Regions from separate parts of the Arthrobacter sp. WCS2018Hpa-7 genome, predicted to be linked through region 3. Evidence: predicted binding sites of a transcription regulator. Region 3 holds the regulator's gene; each other region holds the start of a gene.
What was found. Region 3 encodes LexA, which represses DNA repair genes until DNA is damaged. Its sites were predicted from a motif close to TCGAACANNTGTTCGA; they were not measured.
Positions count from the first base shown of each region.

Region 1: the regulator LexA is predicted to act here: its motif matches at 4,034-4,049, upstream of RQH14_RS10640 (LexA family transcriptional regulator).
Region 2: the regulator LexA is predicted to act here: its motif matches at 2,315-2,330, upstream of RQH14_RS05885 (shikimate dehydrogenase).

Region 1 is NZ_JAVTJB010000007.1:190,534-197,791, reverse strand. It holds gene cobA (uroporphyrinogen-III C-methyltransferase) at 1-252, shown strand, start outside; gene RQH14_RS10655 (uroporphyrinogen-III synthase) at 266-1,423, shown strand; gene RQH14_RS10650 (Y-family DNA polymerase) at 1,458-2,756, opposite strand; gene RQH14_RS10645 (hypothetical protein) at 3,176-3,607, opposite strand; gene RQH14_RS10640 (LexA family transcriptional regulator) at 3,589-4,020, opposite strand; gene RQH14_RS10635 (dihydrofolate reductase family protein) at 4,191-4,787, opposite strand; gene RQH14_RS10630 (hypothetical protein) at 4,768-4,953, opposite strand; gene RQH14_RS10625 (hypothetical protein) at 4,952-5,383, shown strand; gene RQH14_RS10620 (GMC oxidoreductase) at 5,532-7,258, shown strand, end outside.
Region 2 is NZ_JAVTJB010000004.1:40,077-47,334, reverse strand. It holds gene RQH14_RS05895 (MFS transporter) at 1-1,231, opposite strand, end outside; gene RQH14_RS05890 (IclR family transcriptional regulator) at 1,435-2,205, shown strand; gene RQH14_RS05885 (shikimate dehydrogenase) at 2,429-3,334, shown strand; gene RQH14_RS05880 (TIM barrel protein) at 3,334-5,217, shown strand; gene pcaH (protocatechuate 3,4-dioxygenase subunit beta) at 5,271-6,140, shown strand; gene pcaG (protocatechuate 3,4-dioxygenase subunit alpha) at 6,145-6,738, shown strand; gene RQH14_RS05865 (lyase family protein) at 6,735-7,258, shown strand, end outside.
Region 3 is NZ_JAVTJB010000016.1:77,626-84,883, forward strand. It holds gene hflX (GTPase HflX) at 1-160, shown strand, start outside; gene RQH14_RS16565 (ATP-dependent DNA helicase) at 153-2,213, shown strand; gene lexA (transcriptional repressor LexA) at 2,210-2,953, opposite strand; gene RQH14_RS16575 (LysM peptidoglycan-binding domain-containing protein) at 3,299-3,658, shown strand; gene RQH14_RS16580 (histidinol-phosphate transaminase) at 3,736-4,854, shown strand; gene hisB (imidazoleglycerol-phosphate dehydratase HisB) at 4,901-5,527, shown strand; gene hisH (imidazole glycerol phosphate synthase subunit HisH) at 5,524-6,276, shown strand; gene RQH14_RS16595 (hypothetical protein) at 6,277-6,435, shown strand; gene priA (bifunctional 1-(5-phosphoribosyl)-5-((5-phosphoribosylamino)methylideneamino)imidazole-4-carboxamide isomerase/phosphoribosylanthranilate isomerase PriA) at 6,483-7,226, shown strand; gene RQH14_RS16605 (SseB family protein) at 7,226-7,258, shown strand, end outside.

The sequences.
Region 1 (7,258 bases), on a different contig from region 3:
CAGCTTGCCGCAGGGCTGCGCCGGGCAGGCATGAACGCGGACATGCCCATGGCTGTGGTGGAACGCGGCTACCGCCCGGGGCAGCGCACCACCATCGCTGACTTGGGTACGATCGAAACAGCTGCCACAGGCTGCAGCAACCCGGCCGTGCTGGTCATCGGCGAGGTGGTCCGGGTGGCTGAAGCCAACCGCAATCATGCAGAAGCATCCGCTGAACTGAGCCGCCTCGCGGCTTCGCTCCTTGAAGCCTGAAGGTAAAAAACACATGACTGTTGCACGCGCCATCGAAGTCCACGACGCTACCGCCGCTCCGGGAGTTTCCGAAGCCGTCGATGCGCCGCTGGACGGATTCCGAATCGGCGTCACCTCGCACCGCCGCTCCCGTGACCTCATTGAGGCACTGGAGCGCCGCGGTGCGAGCGTGTTGCACGCCCCCGCCTTGAAGATCGCCCCTGTGCAGGAAGACATGGTCCTCATCGAGGACACCCGCACCATCATTGCTGCCAAGCCCGACATCTGCATCGCCACCACCGCCTACGGCATGCGCCGCTGGTGTGAGGCCGCCGATTCCTTCGGCATCGGCGAGCAACTCCTGGAAACCCTGTCCGCCTGCCGCATGTTCGTCCGAGGCCCCAAGGCCCGCGGTGCCGTGCGGGCTGCCGGTCTTGCGGACGTCGGAATCAGCAGTGACGAAACCACCGCCACGCTGGTGGACATGCTGCTGACCGAAGGTGTGCGCGGCAAAACCGTGGCCGTGCAGCTGCACGGATACACCGATGTCCGCCAGCTGGAACGGCTCCGCATGTCCGGCGCCACGGTCCTGACGGTGACCCCGTACCGCTGGGTGAAGCCCGACGGCGAAGACAAGCTGCCGCGCCTGATCGAGGCAGTGGTGGGCGGCAACCTGGACGTACTGACGTTCACCAGCGCGCCAGCCGTGGACGCCATGTGGAGCACAGCCCACGAAATGGGCCTCTACCGGCAGCTCATCGAAGCCCTTAAGGGGCCCGTCACTGTTGCCGCTGTTGGGCCGGTCACCGCACAACCACTGGTCGACGCCGGGCTGACGCCACTGATCCCGGACCGTTACCGCATGGGCGCACTGATCCGGTTGGTAACCGAACACTTGTCCCTCAACCATGTACGCCGGTTGGAGACCAAGAGCGCCACGATCGAACTGCGCGGGCGCTGCCTGCGGATCAACGGTGAGGTGGTGGACCTGGCACCGGCTCCCCTGCTGCTCCTGCGGGCGCTGCTCGGCGCGGGCGGAGCAGTACTGTCCCGGGAAGCGCTCTCGGACCTGTTGGACCTGCGCGGCTCTGTGCATGCCCTGGACATGACGGTCAGCCGCCTGCGTTCCTCGCTGCCGGATGGCAAGCTCGTTGAGACCGTAGTGAAGCGCGGTTACCGGCTGCGGGCGTAGGCTCCCTGCCTCCACGAGGTGGTTTCCTCCTTCGTCAGGCCGCCTTCACCAAGGGCAGTTCATCCCAGTTGGTGGTGTACCGGGGGCTGAGCATGTCCCGTTTCATGGACCAGTCCGGACCTCCCTTGATTCCCGCGTGCCCCAAACCGATGGAGCCGCGGCCGTACCGCTTGCTGACTTGCTCCAGCAGCGGGCCGATGCCACGCTCTTCGTGCCGGTTCTCGAAGATCTCCAAGGGCTTCTGGTTGCCGCTGGGGCGGAGGTCGGTCACCATGATGCCGGCCTTGGCGTATCTCACGCCTTCCTGGATCCTTGGAACCAACGCGTGCGCTGCCTTGGTCAGCAGGACGGGATCCGAGGTGGGCATCGGGAGTTTGACGTTAACGGTGGGAAACGACTTGTCATTGGGGTTGTAGACCGATGTGGCAGCAAAGGCTGTCAGCAACTTTGCTTGGAGGTCGTGTTTGGCCAGCCTGGCACTTGCCATCTGGCCATAGACGCTGAGCACCTGCCGCAGCTGCGCCGCCGTCGTAATCGGTGTGGAAAAGGAGCGGGAGAAGATCAACTGGTCCCTCCCGATCCTTTCCTCCTCCATCGGGATGCACGGGGTGCCCTGGAGTTCCAGCACCGTGCGCATCATGACAATGGAGAACTTGTCCCGCAAAGCCACGGGGTCAGCCCGGACCAGATCCAGGATGGAGAAGATCCCCATGGCATTCAGACGTTTGGTCAGCCTGGTGGCAACACCCCAGATCTCAATCACGGAGAGCCGCGCCATCAGCGCTTCGCGGTGGGCTTCAGGGATCGAGTCCCAGCGGCACACTCCGTGGAAGCCCGGATTGTGTTTGGCCCACTTGTTGGCCAACTTGGCGAGGGTCTTGGTTCTGGCGATGCCCACACAGACCGGAACCCCCACATGCCGTTGGCACGCAGCTTTGATGGTGCGTCCCAGTTCCAGCAGGTCTTCCGGCTGACCTTTCACCCCCAGAAACGCCTCATCAATGGAGTAGACTTCCTGCCACGCCGAGTAGCGGGCCAGAAGTTCCATGACGCGGGAACTGATGTCCCCATAGAGTTCGTAGTTGCTGGACAGGGCAATGAGTCCCCATTCCTTGGCCCGTGGAGCCAGTTTGAACCATGGCTCCCCCAGCCCGATCCCCAGCTTCTTGGCTTCCGGAGACCTGGTCACTGCGCAGCCGTCGTTGTTGGACAACACAATGAGCGGCTTGCCCTCCAGTGCGGGGTTGAACGCACGCTCCGCCGACGCATAGAAGCAGTTGATATCCACGTGGGCGATCTCCTGCATCTGATGCATGAGTGCTGGTTTGGACATCGGTCTCCTCCGTTCGGCCCTAGCACGCGCGCCGCCGTTCCTCAGCAGCACACGCCGCGTATTCGAACATATCTTCGAATACCTTCACTGTACCGCCACGCACCGACAAGAAGACCTCGTCTCGATATGCATCTGACCCGGTAGTCCAGCAGAGGCCTCAACCCTTGACCGTAATTCGTTTTGAGGAGGACCACCTGGCCCCCATCGCACTAGCAAACGTGACGACCTCGGATTTGGCGGCACTTATCGCGAGATCCTTGACGCGGGCTTTGATCTTCTCATCGTCAATTACCCCGGATCTGCAGGTTCCGGCGTCGCATTTCAGGAACTTGCCGTAGCGGTTCCGGGCAATTATTATCCTCGAGTGTCGACTGACGCACAAAGACGCTGGGCTGCAATGGTCGACGCCCTGACGCCCCTCACGCAGAACCGCGCCCATCTCGAGTGCCATGCTCGAAAGAGCGCTCCAAAGCCGCGGTGAGAACAGCGGGCGCCAGCCGGTCCACAAGGTCTACCGGCCGGCCCTCGCGCAGCGCCGGGCATCCGGTGACCATCCAAGCGGCAAAGTAATTATGCGGAATACCCAGGGCCATGGCCCGGACAAACAGCCCCAACACCACGGGGTGCAAGGACAGGTCTTCCCGGAACTGGAAGCCTGGACAGTAAGTGCCGTCCGCTGAAAACACCCGCACCAGTTGTTGCATCACAGGTTCCGGATCCTCATGTATCTGCGCAAGCCGGCTCCGGACCTTTTCCAGGCTTGGCAGACCGAACTCAGCGCCCATCCGTTCCCACAGCTCGCTGGGAATGGGCCCTTGCGAACGGGCCGGACTCAGATGTGGTGCAGGCACGTGGTGGCAACTCCCCAGATGGTCAGTTCGGAAAGTGCCGGCACGCGGATGTCCGGATACTTGGGATTGTCTGCTTGGAGGATCACACCCGAAGGCGTGACGCGGAGCCTTTTGATGGTCAGTTCACCATCGAGGACAGCCACGACGACGGACCCATCCTTGGGCTCCAGGGCACGGTTGACGATCAGCTCATCACCATCACTGATCCCGGCACCTTCCATGGATTGCCCCGTCACCCTGACCACAAAAGTGCTGGTGACGTCCTTGATAAGGTGCTCGTTGAGATCGATCCGGCCATCAAAATAGTCCTGCGCCGGCGACGGATACCCGGCCGCCACCGGGAGAGGTGCCAGCAAAACCGACATCAGGGAAAAGCCCGCATCTATCACGCGGGGGCCGACTATCACGCCCACAACACACCTTTATTCGAATATATGTTCGATACTCGAGTGTACAGCGGATGACGGACATTGTGGTCACTCCCCCCGTTCCAAAGGGTGCTGTCACGGTACCCACAGAGTGCCGTAAGACGCGTAGGGTCACCCGCCAGCCGTAATAATGGCGGGATGGCGCCAAAGCTGGATCAGCGCTGCACCCGGTACCGCACGTGGGTGACGAGTCCGGTCCCGCGCGCTTCGATCGGTTCAAGCGTCACGTCCCCCACGCCGTCGAGCAGCCGTTCGCCACCACCCAGGATCACGGGAGAGATGTGAAGCCGCAGCTCGTCCATGAGGCTGGCGGAGAGATATTGCCGGGCGGTTTGTGCTCCCCCCGCAATAGCCACGTCCCTGTCCCCGGCGGCTTCCCTGGCCTGGGCAAAGGCCGCTTCGATGCCGTCAGTGACGAAATGGAAAGTGGTGCCACCTTCCATCGCCAGCGGCTCGCGCTGGTGATGGGTCAGGACGAAAACAGGTGCATGATACGGCGGCTCCTCACCCCACCAGCCGCGCCATTCCTGGTCCCAAGGACCCGGTCCAGGCCCGGCGAACATGTTCCGGCCCATAATGTAGGCACCAGCTTCGAGGATGCCCGCGATCTCAGCGGCGCTGGCTTCCCTCTGCTCGAACTGCCAGCGGTGCAGGCTCTCGCCTCGCTCCCCCAACGGTTCGTCCAGGGACTGGTTGGGTCCGGCAACATATCCGTCAACGGAAACAGTCAGATCACAGGTGACTCGGCTCATGCGCCCATCCTGCCACCGCCCACCCCAGGCGCATAGGCCCGATCCCGGCCATCACAGCACTGCCCGCATGGCCTGCGGCGGTCTCCGCGGAGGTCTGTACGGCGGAACGGAGCAGCCCTACGCTGAACCTGTTCACCAGCGCGAAGACGCGAAAAGAGGCAGCCATGGCACGGGATCCAAAACCCACGTTGGAGCAACTGAATATCCTGGTCGGCGAGTGGGAAACGTCGGTCCCTGGCAAGGAGGTCTCCGGCCGGACAACTTTCGAATGGCTGGAAGGTGGAGGCTTCCTCATCCAACGATCCACAGTCCAGCGGCCGGAGTATCCCAATGCGGTCAGCGTCATTGGTGCCACAGGCTCGGACGGAGCCTTCCAGCAGCACTATTTCGATTCCCGGGGTGTCGCCCGGATCTACGATATGACGCTCAAGGACAAGGTATGGGTTCTCTTCCGGGACGGCCCGGACTGGCCCCAGCGCTTCGTTGGCCACTTCACCGAGGACAGCAACACCATCACCGCCCGCCTGGAACGCGGTACCTACCCAGGCGGGCCGCTGGAGCACGACTTCGACATGATCTACACCCGCATTGTTTAGCGCACCCTGAACCCAAGTACTCCACCTCATTTACAGATCCCCTGCCCGGTGGGAACATAAGCCCCATAGTCCGCGGAGGCATCGCCCGGCCACACCCGGCGCCGTCAGCTGCAGCTATGTAGTCAGCTCTCCTCTGAGAGGAACGGCCATGGGTCGTCTGGGGACCGGGAACAGTGGGGATGCGGGGTATGAGCCCGCGTCTGATCCGCCACGCCACCGTGGCAGTGGCATCGAAAAAGTCGACGCAGTGGTGGTGGGCTCCGGCTTTGGAGGTTCCGTTGCGGCGCTTCGACTGGCCGAGGCCGGACAGTCCGTTGTGCTCATGGAACGCGGCAAACCGTACCCTCCTGGCAGCTTCGCGCGCTCGCCGTCGGAGATGGGCCGGAACTTCTGGGATCCGGACCGCGGCTTGTATGGACTTTTCGATGCCTGGACGTTCCGCGGCACGGAGGGACTGGTGTCCAGTGGGTTGGGCGGCGGCTCACTCATCTACGCCAATGTCCTCCTGCGCAAAGACGAAAAATGGTTCGTCACCGAGTCCCCCATCCCCGGTGGCGGTTACGAGAACTGGCCCTTCACCCGGGCTGACCTTGATCCTTATTACGATGCCGCCGAAGCCATGCTGCAGCCTGTCCCGTACCCCTACAAGGACACCGCGAAGACCCTGGCCATGGAGAAGTCCGCCGCGAATCTGGGACTGTCCATCGCCCGGCCTCCCATTGCCGTCACGTTCTCAGCGGCGCCTGACACGGAGCCGCGGACCAATCACGCTTTGCCCCTGCCCGGCTACGGCAGCATCCATGGTCCCGCCACGGTGCGGACCACTTGCACGCTCAGCGGTGAATGCGACATCGGGTGCAACGCCGGCGCCAAGAATACGCTGGATCACAACTACGTATCAGCGGCGGCCTTCAAGGGTGCCGATGTCAGAACGTTCCACGACGTCCGCGGTATCCGGCCCCTGGACTCTGGAACGCAGGGCGGTGGCTATGAAGTCCGGTATGTGGTGCACCATCCGGATCGCCACGGCGAACTCCTCACGGAACGCATCATCCACTGCCGCCGGCTCATCCTGGGAGCCGGCACGTTCGGCACCAACTTCCTCCTGCTCCGCAACCGTGGCTCCCTCCCTGCACTCAGCGACGCCTTGGGCACCCGGTTCAGCGGCAACGGCGACCTTTTGACGTTCATCATGGGCGCCAAGACTCCCCCGGCCACCGGCTCACGCCCGGGCGTCCGCACCTTGGCCGGCAGTCGCGGCCCGGTGATCACCACAGCCATCAGGGTCCCGGATTCGAACGACGACGACGGCGATGGTCGCGGCTACTACGTGGAGGATGCCGGGTATCCGGCCTTCATGAACTGGCTCATCGAAACAGCCCAGCTGGGCACCACCATGAAACGGACCGTGAAGGTGGCGGGGCAACTTCTCAAGGACAGGTTGTTCGACGCCGGCCGCTCCAACGTATCCGCCGACCTCGCCGCAGCATTGGGCGACGGCCGCTTGTCGTCCAGTTCGGTGCCACTGCTGGGGATGGGCAGGGACATTCCCGACGGCGTCATGACCCTTCGCGACGGGAAGCTGGCCATCGCATGGACCATGGCAACGTCCAAGGAGTACTTCGGCCGCGTCCGCGAAACCATGGAGTCGATTTCCAAGGACTTGGATGGGGACTTCATTGACAACCCCCTGTGGTGGGCCAAACGCGTCATCACGGTTCACCCCATTGGAGGGGCCCCGTCCGGCCGTCATCCGGGGGAAGCAGTCTGCGATTCGTATGGCGAGGTGTTCGGCTACCCGGGATTATTCGTGGTTGATGGAGCCGCGATGCCCGGTCCGGTGGGTGCCAATCCATCCCTGACCATCGCGGCGTT
Region 2 (7,258 bases), on a different contig from region 3:
TGAAGATGGAAATCTGCACCCATCCGCCGGGCTTGGTCCCGCCCAGGGCAGTCACGATGGCCGGGGCGAACCCTGCCATGAGGAAGCCGAGCTGCGTGCCGATAGCCAGGCCGGAGAAGCGGACCTTGGTGCTGAACATTTCACCGTAGAAGGACGGCCATACTGCGTTGGCAGCGGCGTACCCGAAGGAGAAGAACACCACGGACACCAGGAACATCAGGGGCACAACGCCGGATTCCAGGGTCAGCAGGAACACGGGGGTCATGATGGCGCTTGCGAATGCGCCGTAGATGAAGACGGGCTTCCGGCCGATCTTATCCGCGAGCATGCCGAAGAGGGGCTGGGTTCCGAGGGCCACCACGTTGGCCACGACCACCAGCCAGAGCGTAATGGTGCTGTTCACGCCGGCAACGTCCTGGGCATATTTGATGGCCAATGTTCCGAAGACCGTGCTCACTGCGGCGATGAACGCGCAGCAGACCACGCGGAGGACGTCCCGCCAGTGAAGCCTGAGGAGATCGGCTACGGGGAGCTTGGAGATCTCGTTGTTCTTCTTGGCTTCAGCAAAGGCCGGCGGCTCGTGCAGGGTGCGGCGGATGAAGAACGCCACCAGAACCACCACGGCGCTGAGCCAGAACGGGATGCGCCAGCCAATGCCGTACTTGATCTCGTCAGGCAGGGCCACCACAGGAATAAAGACCAGCGCTGCCAGGATCTGGCCGCCCTGGGTGCCGGTGAGGGTCCACGAGGTGAAGAACGAGCGGCGGTTGTCCGGAGCGTGCTCCAGCGTCATGGACGAGGCACCTGCCTGCTCGCCTGCAGCCGAAAGGCCCTGGCAAAGACGGGCAAGGACCAGCAGGACGGGAGCCCACCAGCCGATGGTCTTGAAGTCGGGGAGGCAGCCGATCACGAAGGTCGCTGCTCCCATCAGGACCAAGGTGAACATGAGCACCTTCTGCCGGCCGATCCTGTCACCGAAGTGGCCCAGGATCACGGCGCCCACGGGACGGGCAATGTAAGCGAAGCCGAATGTCGCGAAGGACATGATGGCCGCGTTGGCATCGGCCGACGGGAAGAAGACGTGCGGGAAGATCAGGGCTGCGGCCGAGCCGAAGATGAAGAAGTCGTAGTACTCCACCGCGCTGCCCAGGAAGCTGGCAAGCGCAGCTTTCTTGGGTGTTCCGGCGGTGGTTTCAGTGCCTGGCGTCGCTGACGGCATTGTTTGGCTCATGGGGGTTTCCTTCTGTGACGACGATGTCGCGGATCTAGCTTCTGTGGGAAGACCAGAGCGAGGTGCGGCCGGATCATCCCGAAAGTAACCACATGGTGAGAGCTACTTGTGCAATACAGCAATAGTGGCTGTGAGTGGGGTCACTTGTCAAGAGAAGTCACCACCATCTAGAAATAGCTCTCACTATGTGAGAGCATCGAGCTATGAGTGTGAAAGAGGACACAAAGACCGACATGGTCGGCAAGGCACTGGGTTTGTTGGTGCTGCTGGGCGACGAGCCGCGCGGCGCCAGTGCGGCGGATCTGGCAAGGAGTGCCGGCCTGCCGTTCAGCACCACGTACCGTTTGCTGGGCTCGTTGACGCGCGATGGCTTCGTGGATTACGAGCCCGACGGGCGCCGCTACCACTTGGGCTTGCGCGTCTTCCAGCTCGGTCAGCGGGTATCGAACCACCATGGCTTCGCGGCCACTGCACTGCCCGTCTTGCAGCGCGTTACAGATCGCACGCATGAGGCCACCATCCTCTCCGTCCGTGATGGCAACCACCATCTGACGGTCAATAAGGTGGATGGCCCCAAGACCTTCCGCGTCACCAGCGACCCCGGTCATCTCGGGGCGCTCCATACGACGTCAGTGGGCAAGGCGATTGTGGCTTTCGAAGAAGAGATCGAGCGGAAGCGTCTGCTGGAGGAACTTCCCTTGGATCCCCTCACGGAACGCTCCATCACCGACCGCGATGCGTTCCGGGAAGAAATCGAGCAGGTCCGCAGGCAGGGCTATGCGGTGATGGATGAGGAAAACGAGGTCGGTATGCGGGCGGTCGCTGTACCGGTCCTCAACTCCCAGGGCCACGCCTTCGCCTCGCTCGCCGTCGCCGTGCCGGTCTTCCGATTGACCATGGAGGAGCTCATCGCCCACGTCCCCACTCTGCAGGAGGCTGCGGCTGAACTCGCGGCCCGCCTGCCCCAGCGCTGACCCACCCGTTGCGAGGCCCGCTCTGCGCCCCACGTGCTCGAAATGACGCGCAGAGCAGGCCCCACAACGCCCCCACATGCCTCTGCCAAACTAGGTAATTGTTCGCGATAAGAACAAGCGTGCGGAATATGAACACTTGTAGTAATCTAAATAACACCCGGTCAGGCGGCGCCCCAGAAAAGCGCCAAGAAGCCCGCGGTGCTGAAGTCAAAGGAGCTTTAGGATGAGCAACCGAGCCGAGTCCGTTCTGGTGGGCCTCATAGGCGAAGGCGTCATGCCATCGCTCACGCCGCCCATGCACGAACGCGAAGCCGATGTGCAGGGCCTTCGCTTGCTGTACCGCCCCATCGACCTGCTGGACCTCGAGCTGCCGGCCACCGCCGTCGGGGATCTCCTGACCGCCGCCCAGCGCATGGGATTCAACGGCCTGAACATCACCCACCCGTGCAAGCAGTTGGTGCTTGAGCACCTTGATGAAATTTCCGACGACGCCCGTCGCCTGGGTGCCGTCAATACAGTTCTCCTCCAGGACGGTCGGCTGATCGGCCACAACACAGACTTCTCCGGTTTCGGCGCTGCGCTCGCCACCGGACTGCCGGACGCGAAGCTGGACCGCGTGGCCCAGCTCGGCGCAGGCGGCGCCGGCTCGGCCGTAGCCTACGCGCTCCTCAAAGCCGGCGTCAGCACGCTGGACCTCGTGGATATGGACCCGGCCCGCGCTGCGGAACGTGCCGCCGAACTCGGCGGGCTGTTCCCGGAGGCCACCGTCACGCCGCGAAGCACCGACGAGCTCCCCCAGGTCATGCCCCTCGCCGACGGCCTGGTGCACTGCACCCCCATCGGCATGGCGGCCCACCCCGGCCTTCCCCTGGACATCGAACTGTTGGAACCGCGGCACTGGGTGGCGGACATCGTCTACCGCCCCATCGAAACGCAACTGGTCCGCGAGGCCCGCGCCAAGGGATGCGACGTCCTCGACGGCGGTCGAATGGCAGTTGGACAGGCGGCCGACGCCTTCCAGCTCATCACCGGACGCGAGGCCAACCGTGAACGGATGCGGGCACACTTCCTGGAGCTGATCGCCGCGGAAGACGCAGCTGCTCCCCAGTTGTCGAAGGCGGCCCACTGATGCGCACCGGAATCGCCACGGTCTGCCTGTCCGGCACGCTGAAGGAGAAAATGCAGGCCTGCGCCATTGCGGGCTTCGACGGCATCGAGATCTTTGAACAGGACCTCGTGACGTCGCCGCACAGCCCTGAAGATGTGCGCAAGATGGCCGCGGACCTGGGCCTGGGCTTGGATTTGTACCAGCCGTTCCGCGATTTCGACGGCGTCACTGCGGACCTGCTGAAGGCCAACCTCAAGCGCGCCGAGGCCAAGTTCAACCTCATGTCACGCCTTGGCATGGACACCATCCTGGTCTGCTCGAACGTTGCCACGGCAACCATCGACGACGATGATCTCAGGGCCGGGCAGCTGGCCGAACTCGCCGAGCTGGCGGGGGATCACGGCGTCAAGGTCGCCTACGAGGCCCTCGCTTGGGGCAAGTACGTCAACGACTACGAGCATGCGTACCGCCTGGTTGAAATGGTGGACCATCCCAACCTTGGCACCTGCCTGGACTCCTTCCACATCCTTTCCCGCGACTGGGACACCGCGCCCATTGAACAGATCAACGCGGAGAAGATCTTCTTCGTCCAGGTCGCCGATGCCCCCAAGCTCTCCATGGACGTCCTCTCCTGGAGCCGCCACTACCGGGTGTTCCCCGGCGAAGGCCAGTTCGAGCTCGCCAAGTTCATGGGCCACGTGGTCCGGGCCGGCTACACGGGTCCCGTCTCGCTGGAAGTCTTCAATGACGTCTTCCGCCAGTCCGACACCGAGCGCACGGCGGTGGACGCCATGCGCTCCTTGATCTGGTTGGAGGAGCAGAGCGCCAAGTGGCTCGCAAGCACCTCTGTGGAAGCCGGAACAGAAACCGCAGCCGGCAACGGCAGCGCGTCCCGCCGTCGTTATCCCATGGAACTGGCCACGCTTCCCAAAGTGAACGAACCCGCCGGCTTCAACTTCGCGGAGGTCAAGGCTGACGACACCGCGCAACTGGAGAAACTCCTGGGCCAGCTCGGCTTCGGGTTTGAGGGACGCCACCGCACCAAGGACGTCCAGCTCTGGACCATGGGCCAGGCCCGCGTGATCATCAACGAACAAGCGGCCTCGCATGCTGAACCGGCGATCGCCGCTTTGGGGTTCGACGTCGACTCTCCAGTAATTGCCTCAGCTCGCGCCCAGCAACTCAAGGCGCCGGTGGTGGCCCGCAAGGTCCAAGCTGACGAGGAAGTCTTCCAAGGCATCTCCGCACCGGACTCCACCGAGATTTTCCTGTGCCAGGGCAGCCCGGACGGGACCGCGGCGTGGACGCACGAGTTCGGCGAAGGGCTTGAACACGCTTCCAGCGCGCAGAACGCCGTGATTGACCACGTCAACCTGGCCCAGCCGTGGCAACACTTTGACGAAGCAGTCCTCTTTTACACCAGCGCGTTGGCTTTGGAACCGCAGCCGTTCGCCGAGGTTCCCAGCCCCAGTGGCTTGGTCCGCTCGCAGGTCATGGAGACCAGCAACGGCGCCATCAGGCTCGTCCTGAACCTGGCACCCGCGCAGCAGGCCCAAACAGCCCGCAAAACGTACCAGGAACACATCGCCTTCGCAGTGGACGACCTCGTGGCAACTGCCCGGTCCGCCCGTGACCGCGGGCTTGAGTTCCTGCAGATTCCGGCCAACTATTACGAGGACCTGGACGCCCGGTTCGATCTCGAATCCGGCTTCCTGGCCACCCTCAAGGAGCTCAACCTCCTGTATGACCGGGACGCCAACGGCGAATTCCTCCACTTCTACACGGCCACAGTGGGCAGTGTGTTCTTCGAAATGGTGGAGCGCCGCGGCAATTACGACGGCTATGGGGCGCCCAACGCCCCGGTGCGCCACGCCGTCCAATACGACTCGCTCCACCGGGTGTAAACCCGCCGTCGCCCCGCAAACCAAGAGAACCCATCAACCGAAAGGAGCCGGCCGTGCCGCAAGAACAGACAGCACAGGCGCTCGAATCCGAGGAACTCGTGCCGCCCGCTGAGCCACACGCCGCCCACCAAGCCAAGAAGGTGGAAACCCAGGCGGATCTCAGCGCTGAGATCAAGGGCATCGGGGACCGCTACGCCGAGGCCCTGAAGAACGGCAAAGGTCCGGAGACCATGCCGCGCCTGGACTACTCGCCGTACCGCAGCAGCATCCTGCGCCACCCCACCAAGAGCCTGCACCACGCGGACCCGGAGACCATTGAGCTTTACTCGCCGGCGTTCGGACACCAGGATGTGCACGCACTGGAGTCGGACCTGACCATCCAGCACAACGGCGAACCCCAGGGTGAACGCATCATCGTGGCCGGCCGCGTCCTCGATGGTGACGGCCGTCCGGTGGCCGGCCAGCTCGTGGAGATCTGGCAGGCCAACGCATCAGGCCGCTACATCCACAAGCGCGACCAGCACCCCGCACCGCTGGACCCGAACTTCACCGGCGTCGGGCGTTGCATCACCGGTGACGACGGCTCCTACAGCTTCACCACCATCAAGCCCGGCGCGTACCCGTGGAAGAACCACCTGAACGCGTGGCGCCCGGCGCACATCCACTTCTCCATGTTCGGCTCGGAGTTCACCCAGCGAATCGTCACCCAGATGTACTTCCCGGGTGACCAGCTCTTCCCGCTGGACCCCATTTACCAGTCCATCGTGGACCAGGATGCGCGTGACCGCCTGGTGGCGCAGTACGACCACGAGCTGACCAGCCCGGAATGGGCCCTCGGCTACAAGTGGGACATCATCCTGACCGGTTCCAAGCGCACCTGGACCGAAAACGAAGCATACGGCGACGCCGGGGACGAGGAGTAAGCGCATGAGCAAGCTGGCACCCACACCGGGCCAGACCGTAGGCCCCTTCTACGGCTACGCCCTTCCCTATGACAAGGACAACGAGCTCCTGGCACCGGGCAGCCCTGGCAGCATCCGCCTCCAGGGCACCGTGTACGACGGAGCCGGCAACGCCATCCCGGACGCCATCCTGGAAATCTGGCAGCCGGATTCCGATGGCAACGTCGTCCAGCGCACCGGTTCACTGGTCCGCGACGGCTACACGTTCACCGGGTGGGGCCGTGGCTCCGTGGGCAACTCCGGCGTGTACACCTTTACCACCGTCAACCCCGGCCCCACGGCACCGGGCGCGGCTGCGTTCATCTCCGTGGCCGTGTTCGCCCGCGGCCTCATGAACCGGCTCTTCACCCGCGTGTACCTTCCGGAAAATGAGGAAGCGCTGGCCAACGATCCGCTGTTGAGCTCCTTGGATCCTGAGCGCCGCAAGACGCTCATTGCCCGCCGCGATCCTGATGGCGGACTTACCTGGGACATCCGCTTGCAGGGTGGCGACGAGACCGTATTCCTGGATTTCCAGCAGGACGGCTCGCTGGACATTAATACGGAAAACCCGGCATGACCGACGGCGACTTCGGCCTCCTTAGCCCCGTCTCGGCGTCGCCCGCTGTGGCGGCGCTGACGGGCGACCGTGCCGTGATCACGGCAATCCTCGACGTCGAAGCCTCCTGGGCTGCCGTTCTTGAGGAGGCGGGACTGGTTCCTGCCGGATCCGCCGCTGTGGTGGCCGAAGCCGCCGATGCCGGTTCTTACGACGTTCTTTCGGTTGCCGAACGCGCGCAGGGTGGCGGAAACCCGGTGATTCCCCTGCTCGGAGACTTGCGCGCCCGCGTCCGGGAGCTGGACACCGCCGGCGTTGGTGCGAACTCCGCCGTCCACACCTCGCTGACCAGCCAGGACGTCCTCGACTCCGCCCTCATGTTCCTCGCCGGCCGCACCGTCACGGCGTTGCTGGCAGAGGTCAAGGGCACGACGACGGCGCTCGCCACCTTAGTGGAACAGCATGCGGACACGCTGTGCGTGGGCAGGAGCCTGACCCAGCACGCCCTTCCCTTTACCTTCGGGCTCAAGGCCGCCCAGTG
Region 3 (7,258 bases):
GCTGCTCATTCCCTACGACCGTGGCGAAATGATCAGCAAACTGCACAGTTCCGACTCGGAAATCCTCACCCTTGAGCACGAGGAAAACGGAACCCGCGTTGTTGTCATGGTCCGCGAAGGACTGGCAGCCGAACTGGAGCCGTTCGTCACCAATGGTTGAGAAGGTGGCGGCGGGCGCCGTCGAGTCGTTGGGGGAGAAGACCACCCTCGAGTTGTTGGACCGGGCTGTTGCCGGCATGGGCGGTCAGAGCCGTGCCGGCCAGCACGAGATGGCCAGGCATGTCACCAGGGCCATCGAAACCGGGGAGCACCTGCTGGTCCAGGCGGGAACGGGAACGGGTAAGTCCTTGGCGTACCTTATTCCGTTGATCGCGCATTCGATGGACAGCGACAAACCGACTTTGGTGTCCACCGCCACCTTGGCACTCCAAACGCAGATTGTTGGCCGGGACCTTCCCCGGCTGTTGGAGACCATCAACCCTGCCCTTGAACGCCCCGTCAACGTGGCGCTCGTCAAGGGCAGGGCAAACTACGTCTGCCGGCAAAAGCTCGAAGGCGGGTTCCCCAGCGAGGAACCGTCCGAGGGACAGCTGTTCTCCTTGGGCGAGGACACCAGTGTCCCGCACTTTGCTGCGTCCATGGGGGGACCGCAGTCGCAGTTGGGCAAGGAAGTGGTCAGGCTTCGCGAGTGGGCGGACAAGACCGCCACCGGCGACCGTGACGAACTTATGCCCGGCGTCACGGATCGGGCTTGGCGACAGGTCTCCGTGACGTCCATGGAGTGTCTGGGCGCGCAGAAGTGTCCCCTCGCCGAGGAGTGCTTCAGCGAGTTGGCCCGGTCCCGCGCAGGCGAAGCCGACGTCGTGGTCACCAACCACGCCATGCTGGCCGTCAGCGCCTTTGAGGGGCTGGCTGTGCTGCCCGAATACGACGTCGTGGTAGTCGATGAGGCCCACGAGTTGCAGGACCGCGTGACGGGCGCTGTGTCAGGCCAGTTGTCCGTAGCGATGGTCCACGCGGCCGCGTCGAGCGCCCGCAAGCACACCGCCATCACGGTGGATGCCCTCAATGCTGCGGCCGACCGCTTGGATATGGCCATAGCGGGCGTGCCCAACGGTCTTCTGCCCAGCGGGCTCAATGACGAACAGCTCGATTGCCTGGACCAACTCCGGGAAGCCACACGCGCAGCACTGTCGGATTCGAAGACGGACTCTTCAAACGCGGTCGACGGCGGCAGGCAACTCGCGCGGTCACGGCTCATGCTCATTCTGGAGCTGTGCGAACGGATGCTCGCGGCCAAGGAGAACCGTGAAGTGGTGTGGTTTTCCCGCAACAGCACGTTCGATCCCCAGCAGGGATACTCGCAACCTGACGAGGCCGCTCCGGCCCTGATCAACATTGCGCCCCTGAGTGTGGCGGGACGCCTTCGTGAAGGTCTCTTCGCTGGTCATACAGTTGTGCTGACTTCCGCCACGCTGGCCATCGGCTCGGCTTTTGAACCGGCCGCAGGTGGCCTTGGGCTGATTGGCGACGGAGCACCAAGCTGGACAGGGATCGATGTCGGCTCGCCCTTTGATTACCCCAAACAGGGTGTGCTCTATGTGGCCAAGCACTTGCCCAAGCCTGGCCGTGGAACCTCGCCCGAGGCCCTGGATGAATTGGAAGACCTCATCCGCGCTTCCGGTGGGGGATCGCTGTGTCTTTTCTCGTCGAGGCGTGCGGCTGAGGAAGCCGCCGATGCCATGAGACTTCGCCTCGACGTCAGTATTCTCTGCCAGGGTGAATCCACCATGGCAGCCCTGGTGAAGCAGTTCGCCGACGAGCCCGATACCTGCCTCTTCGGCACGATGTCGCTGTGGCAGGGTGTGGATGTCCCCGGCGGTTCGTGCCGCCTTGTGGTCATCGACCGCATCCCGTTCCCGCGTCCGGATGATCCGTTGATGACTGCCCGCTCGCGTGCCGTGGCACAGTCCGGAGGCAACGGATTCATGGCTGTGTCAGCAACCCACGCTGCCATCCGTCTGGCCCAAGGGGCAGGCCGGCTCATCCGTTCCACGGGGGATAAAGGGGTTGTGGCGGTCCTTGACTCCAGGCTCTCAACAGAGCGCTACGGGGGCTTCCTCAGGGCAGCCCTGCCGCCGTTCTGGGCGACGACGGACCGAACCGTGGTGCGGGGCGTGCTGGAGCGCCTGGGCCCTGCCAAAGCCTCCTAGAGGGAGCGCAGGACCGAAACGACCTTGCCCATAATGGTGGCTTGGTCGCCGAGGATGGGTTCGTACTGGGTGTTCTGCGGAAGAAGCCATGTGTGGCCGTCGCGCTGGCGGAAGGTCTTCACCGTTGCTTCGTCGTCCAGCAGTGCGGCAACGATGTCTCCATTGACGGCGTCGTTCTGCCTGCGGACAACTACCCAGTCGCCATCGCAGATCGCGGCGTCGATCATCGAGTCGCCGGCTACCTTGAGCATGAACAGTTCGCCGTGTCCCACGAGTTGCCGGGGCAGGGGGATGACGTCCTCCACTGTCTGGTCAGCAAGGATGGGACTGCCGGCAGCGATCCGACCGACCAACGGGACCATGGCGGTGTCGCTGGCGCTGGCAAGCTCGGTCACGGCAAAGCCACCCGTGCTGCGGAGATTGGTGGGCGCTTCCACTCCCGGAATGGGGCCGCCATCGAGGGTCAATGGCATGAGGACTTCCATGGCCCGGGGGCGCTTTGGATCGCGGCGGAGGTAACCGAGCTTTTCGAGCTGGGAGAGCTGGTGCGTAACGCTCGACAGGCTGGCCAGGCCCACGGTGTCACCAATTTCACGCATGCTGGGCGGATACCCGTTGTCATTGACTGACCGCTGGATGGTCTCCAGGATCTTCTTCTGCCGGACGGTCAGGCTCTTGGGACTCTTTTGAGGCTGCTGGCTCCGCGGGGGTGCCCCGCCGCCGGTGGCTTTCGCTGCCATGTTCGCCAATGCCTTTCCATTCCGCCCGGAGTGTGCCCGGGGTCGTCGGGTCTGCAAAAAATGTCAGACCCTCCTGTTCCACTGAAACAGTGCTGTTTCTTCACTCAAACGTAGGGCAGCCACAGGCGTTTATCAAACATTTGTTCTAGCGAGTCTCGACACCGTTCGTTGATAAGTGCTAAAAATGTCTTAGCAAGGTTCGAATATGTGTTCTATAAACCTGGCGCTGACACCGGATGTTCGAACGAAGTGTTCGAACATCCGGGGTTGGACAGGGGAACGCACAGAATTGGCAGCCATGTACCGGGATCCGGCGCACGGCAATAGCTCAGAAGGGCTCAGCTCATGTCCGCCATCACTACGTTCGCTGATTTCCGCACCACCCAGGCGCCTGCGCGTCTCCGCCTGACCCGACGGGGACGGATGGTCTTCTTTGGCATCCCGGCCATGCTGCTGGTGGCTGCGCTGCTGAGCCTGGCTGGTTTTATCACGTCACCGGCCAAGGCCTCGGACTCCCAAACGCAACTCCAGCCGCCCGTCGCCGTCTCTGTCACGGTCCAGCCGGGACAGTCCCTGTGGGGCATTGCCGGAGCCGCTGCTCCCGAGCGGGATCCCCGCGATGTCATTACGGAGATCATTCAGCTCAACGACCTCCGTGGCGGCCGTATCCAGCCCGGCCAGCAGCTGTTCGTGCCCGCAAACTAGTGTGTTCCGTCCCCTGTGGGGCGGCCGCCCGGCGTCACAGTTAGTTCGGCAGTCCCGGCAGCCCTTAAACTGTGGTGGTGAGTGACCAGCTTGAGCGACTTGACCGACTACCCCTCCGGACCAACCTGCGTGGACTGAGCCCGTACGGCGCACCGCAGCTTGATGTCCCCATTTTGCTCAATGTCAACGAAAACACCCATGGCGTCCCTGCCGATGTGCAGGCGGCCATCACCGAGGCCGTGGCCGCTGCGGCCACGGGACTGAACCGTTATCCGGACCGGGAGTTCACCGAACTTCGTGAAGCCCTGGCCGAGTACCTTGGCCACAATCTCGCTCCGGACAACATCTGGGCAGCCAATGGCTCCAATGAGGTTCTGCAGCAGATCCTCCAAGCATTTGGCGGGCCCGGCCGGAAGGCGCTGGGATTCCCGCCCACGTACTCCATGTACCCCTTGCTGGCCAGTGGCACGGATACCGAGTACGTCCGCGGGGTCAGGGCTGAGGACTACGGCTTGGACGCTGCCTCCGCTGCTGCGCAGGTCCGCGAAACCGGTGCCAACATCGTGTTCCTGTGTTCGCCCAACAATCCCACGGGTACAGGCCTGGGGCTGGATGTCGTAGAGGCCGTTTATGAGGCCGGAGAAGCCAGCCAGGCAATAGTGATCGTGGACGAGGCCTACCACGAGTTCGCGCACGACAATACCCCCAGCGCCCTGACCCTGTTGCCCGGTCGCGAGCGTCTGATCGTTTCCCGCACCATGAGCAAGGCCTTTGCCCTTGCCGGTGCCCGGCTGGGCTACATGGCTGCAGCTCCCGAGGTCACGGATGCCATTCGGCTGGTCCGCCTTCCGTACCACCTGTCGGCTGTTACCCAGGCAACCGCCCTGGCTGCGCTCAGCCACCGGGAAGCCCTCATGGCCGACGTCGAGGACATCAAGGTCCAGCGCGACCGCATCGTGACCGAGCTTCTGCGCATGGGCCTCAAACCTGCGGAGTCGGACTCCAACTATGTTTTCTTCGGCGGACTCGAAGATCCCCACGCGATCTGGCAGGGCCTGCTCGACGCCGGCGTGCTGATCCGCGACGTCGGTATTCCCGGCCACCTCCGGGTCACGGCGGGAACCGAACCGGAAACCACGGCCTTCCTCGCGGCGCTGGAAGCGCTGCTGGACGGCCGGGCGTCACAGCCCGCCTAAACTTGTCCATAGACCCAACCCACTCTTCGTGTATAAGGACGTCCCAATGAGCGAAACCGGCGCCACGCCGTCCGCTGCCCGCACCGCGCGCATGGAGCGCACCACCAGTGAATCTTCCGTCCTGGTGGAGATCAACCTGGACGGATCAGGTGTCTCGGACATCAGCACCTCGGTTCCGTTCTACGACCACATGCTGACGGCCCTGTGCAAGCACTCGTTGATTGACATGACCGTGAAGGCCACTGGCGATACCCACATTGACGCCCACCACACCGTTGAAGATGTGGCCATCACCTTTGGCGAGGTGCTGCGCACGGCTTTGGGCAACAAGGCCGGCATCCGGCGCTTCGGAGAAGCCACGGTTCCTCTGGATGAGGCACTGGCTCACGCGGTGGTGGATGTTTCGGGCCGGCCATACCTGGTTCACGGTGGAGAGCCGGCCGGCCAGGAGTATCACCTGATTGGTGGTCACTTCACCGGTTCGTTGACCCGCCACGTTTTTGAGGCCATTACGCTGCATGCCGGGATTTGCCTGCACATGAACGTGCTCGCGGGCCGCGATCCCCACCACATCGTGGAAGCTCAGTTCAAAGCCTTCGCCCGGGCACTCCGTGCCGCGGTGGAATCCGATCCCAGGGTAGAGGGCATCCCCTCCACCAAGGGGGCGTTGTGAGCGTCCAGGTCCTTAAAGACGGGGCAGTGACCGACACCATCGCATCGGTTAAGCCCGAGTCCCCGGAAGGCAAGCCCACCGTTACGGTGCTCGACTATGGTTCGGGCAATGTACGTTCAGCCGTCAGGGCGCTGGAACGTGCCGGTGCCCATGTAGTGCTGAGCTCCAAGCCTGAAGACGTGCTCAACGCGGACGGACTGGTGGTTCCCGGGGTCGGCGCGTTCGAGACCGTCATGAAGGAGCTGAAGGCCGTTGATGGCATCCGGATGATCGGACGCCGGGTTGCCGGCGGCCGGCCCGTGCTGGCCATCTGCGTCGGTTTGCAGGTCCTGTTTGAAGCCGGTGTGGAACACGGCACCGAGTCCGAGGGCATGGCCGAGTGGCCAGGCAAGGTGGAACTCCTGCCTGCTCCCGTTGTCCCGCACATGGGGTGGAACACCGTGGACGTCCCGGAAGGCTCCAAGCTTTTTGCCGGCGTCGAGCAGGAACGTTTCTACTTTGTGCACTCGTACGGTGTGCAGGAATGGAACTTCGATGTTGTGCAGCCCCGCATGGCCCCGCCGCAGGTGACGTGGTCCGAGCACGGTGCACGGTTCATTGCCGCTGTGGAAAATGGCCCGCTGTGCGCTACGCAGTTCCACCCGGAAAAGTCGGGGGACGCCGGGGCGCGGCTGTTGCGGAACTGGGTGGACGGCCTCAGGAAAACCCCCACTCCAGCGGCAGAAGCCTCCGAAAGCGGTGCTGCCTAGATGTGGTCTGTAGTCCTCATGGGCCTTGCGGGCGTGCTGGTGGGCGGCGGTATCTCCTTCCATCAGCAGAAGAAGCCCCGCTGGGTTTCCATCTCTTTCTACGTGCTGGCAGGCTTGTCCCTGTTGGCCGCCTACCTCCTGACGCTGCCCGGTAACTGAGCCGGTCACCAAGAACCCGCGTCAAACCTCGAACTCCAAGGACCCACATGACCACCTCCGCCCAGCCCGTTCTGGAACTCCTTCCCGCCGTCGACATCGTTGACGGCCAGGCAGTCCGCCTCCTCCAAGGAGAGGCCGGCTCGGAAACCAGCTACGGAACGCCTCTGGAAGCAGCTTTGAACTGGCAGAATGCCGGTGCTGAATGGGTTCATATGGTGGACCTCGATGCCGCTTTCGGTCGCGGTAACAACGCGGACCTCATCAGTGAGGTAGTGAAGCAACTGAACGTCAGGGTAGAGCTGTCCGGTGGCTTGCGCGATGACGAATCGTTGGAGCGAGCCCTGGAACTGGGTGTCGCCCGGGTGAATCTTGGCACGGCAGCGCTGGAGAACCCCGAATGGACCCGCAGGGCCATTGACCGCTTCGGTGACAAGATCGCCGTCGGACTTGACGTCCGCGGTACCACCCTTGCCGGGCGCGGCTGGACCAAGGAGGGCGGCGACCTTTGGGAAGTCCTGGCCCGCCTTGAGGATGCCGGCTGCGCGCGCTACGTCGTCACGGACGTCACCAAGGACGGAACCTTGCAGGGGCCCAACGTGGAATTGCTGCGGCAGATGGTGGAGAAGACCGGAAAGCCTGTTGTCGCCTCGGGGGGCATTTCCAGCCTGGAGGATCTCCGCATCCTGCGTGAACTCGTTCCGCTGGGCGTAGAGGGTGCGATTGTGGGCAAGGCTCTCTATGCCGGTGCCTTCACGCTTCCCGAAGCCCTGGACGTCGCCGGTCGTCGCTGATGCCCCACGACGCCGGACACCCGCACGGTCAC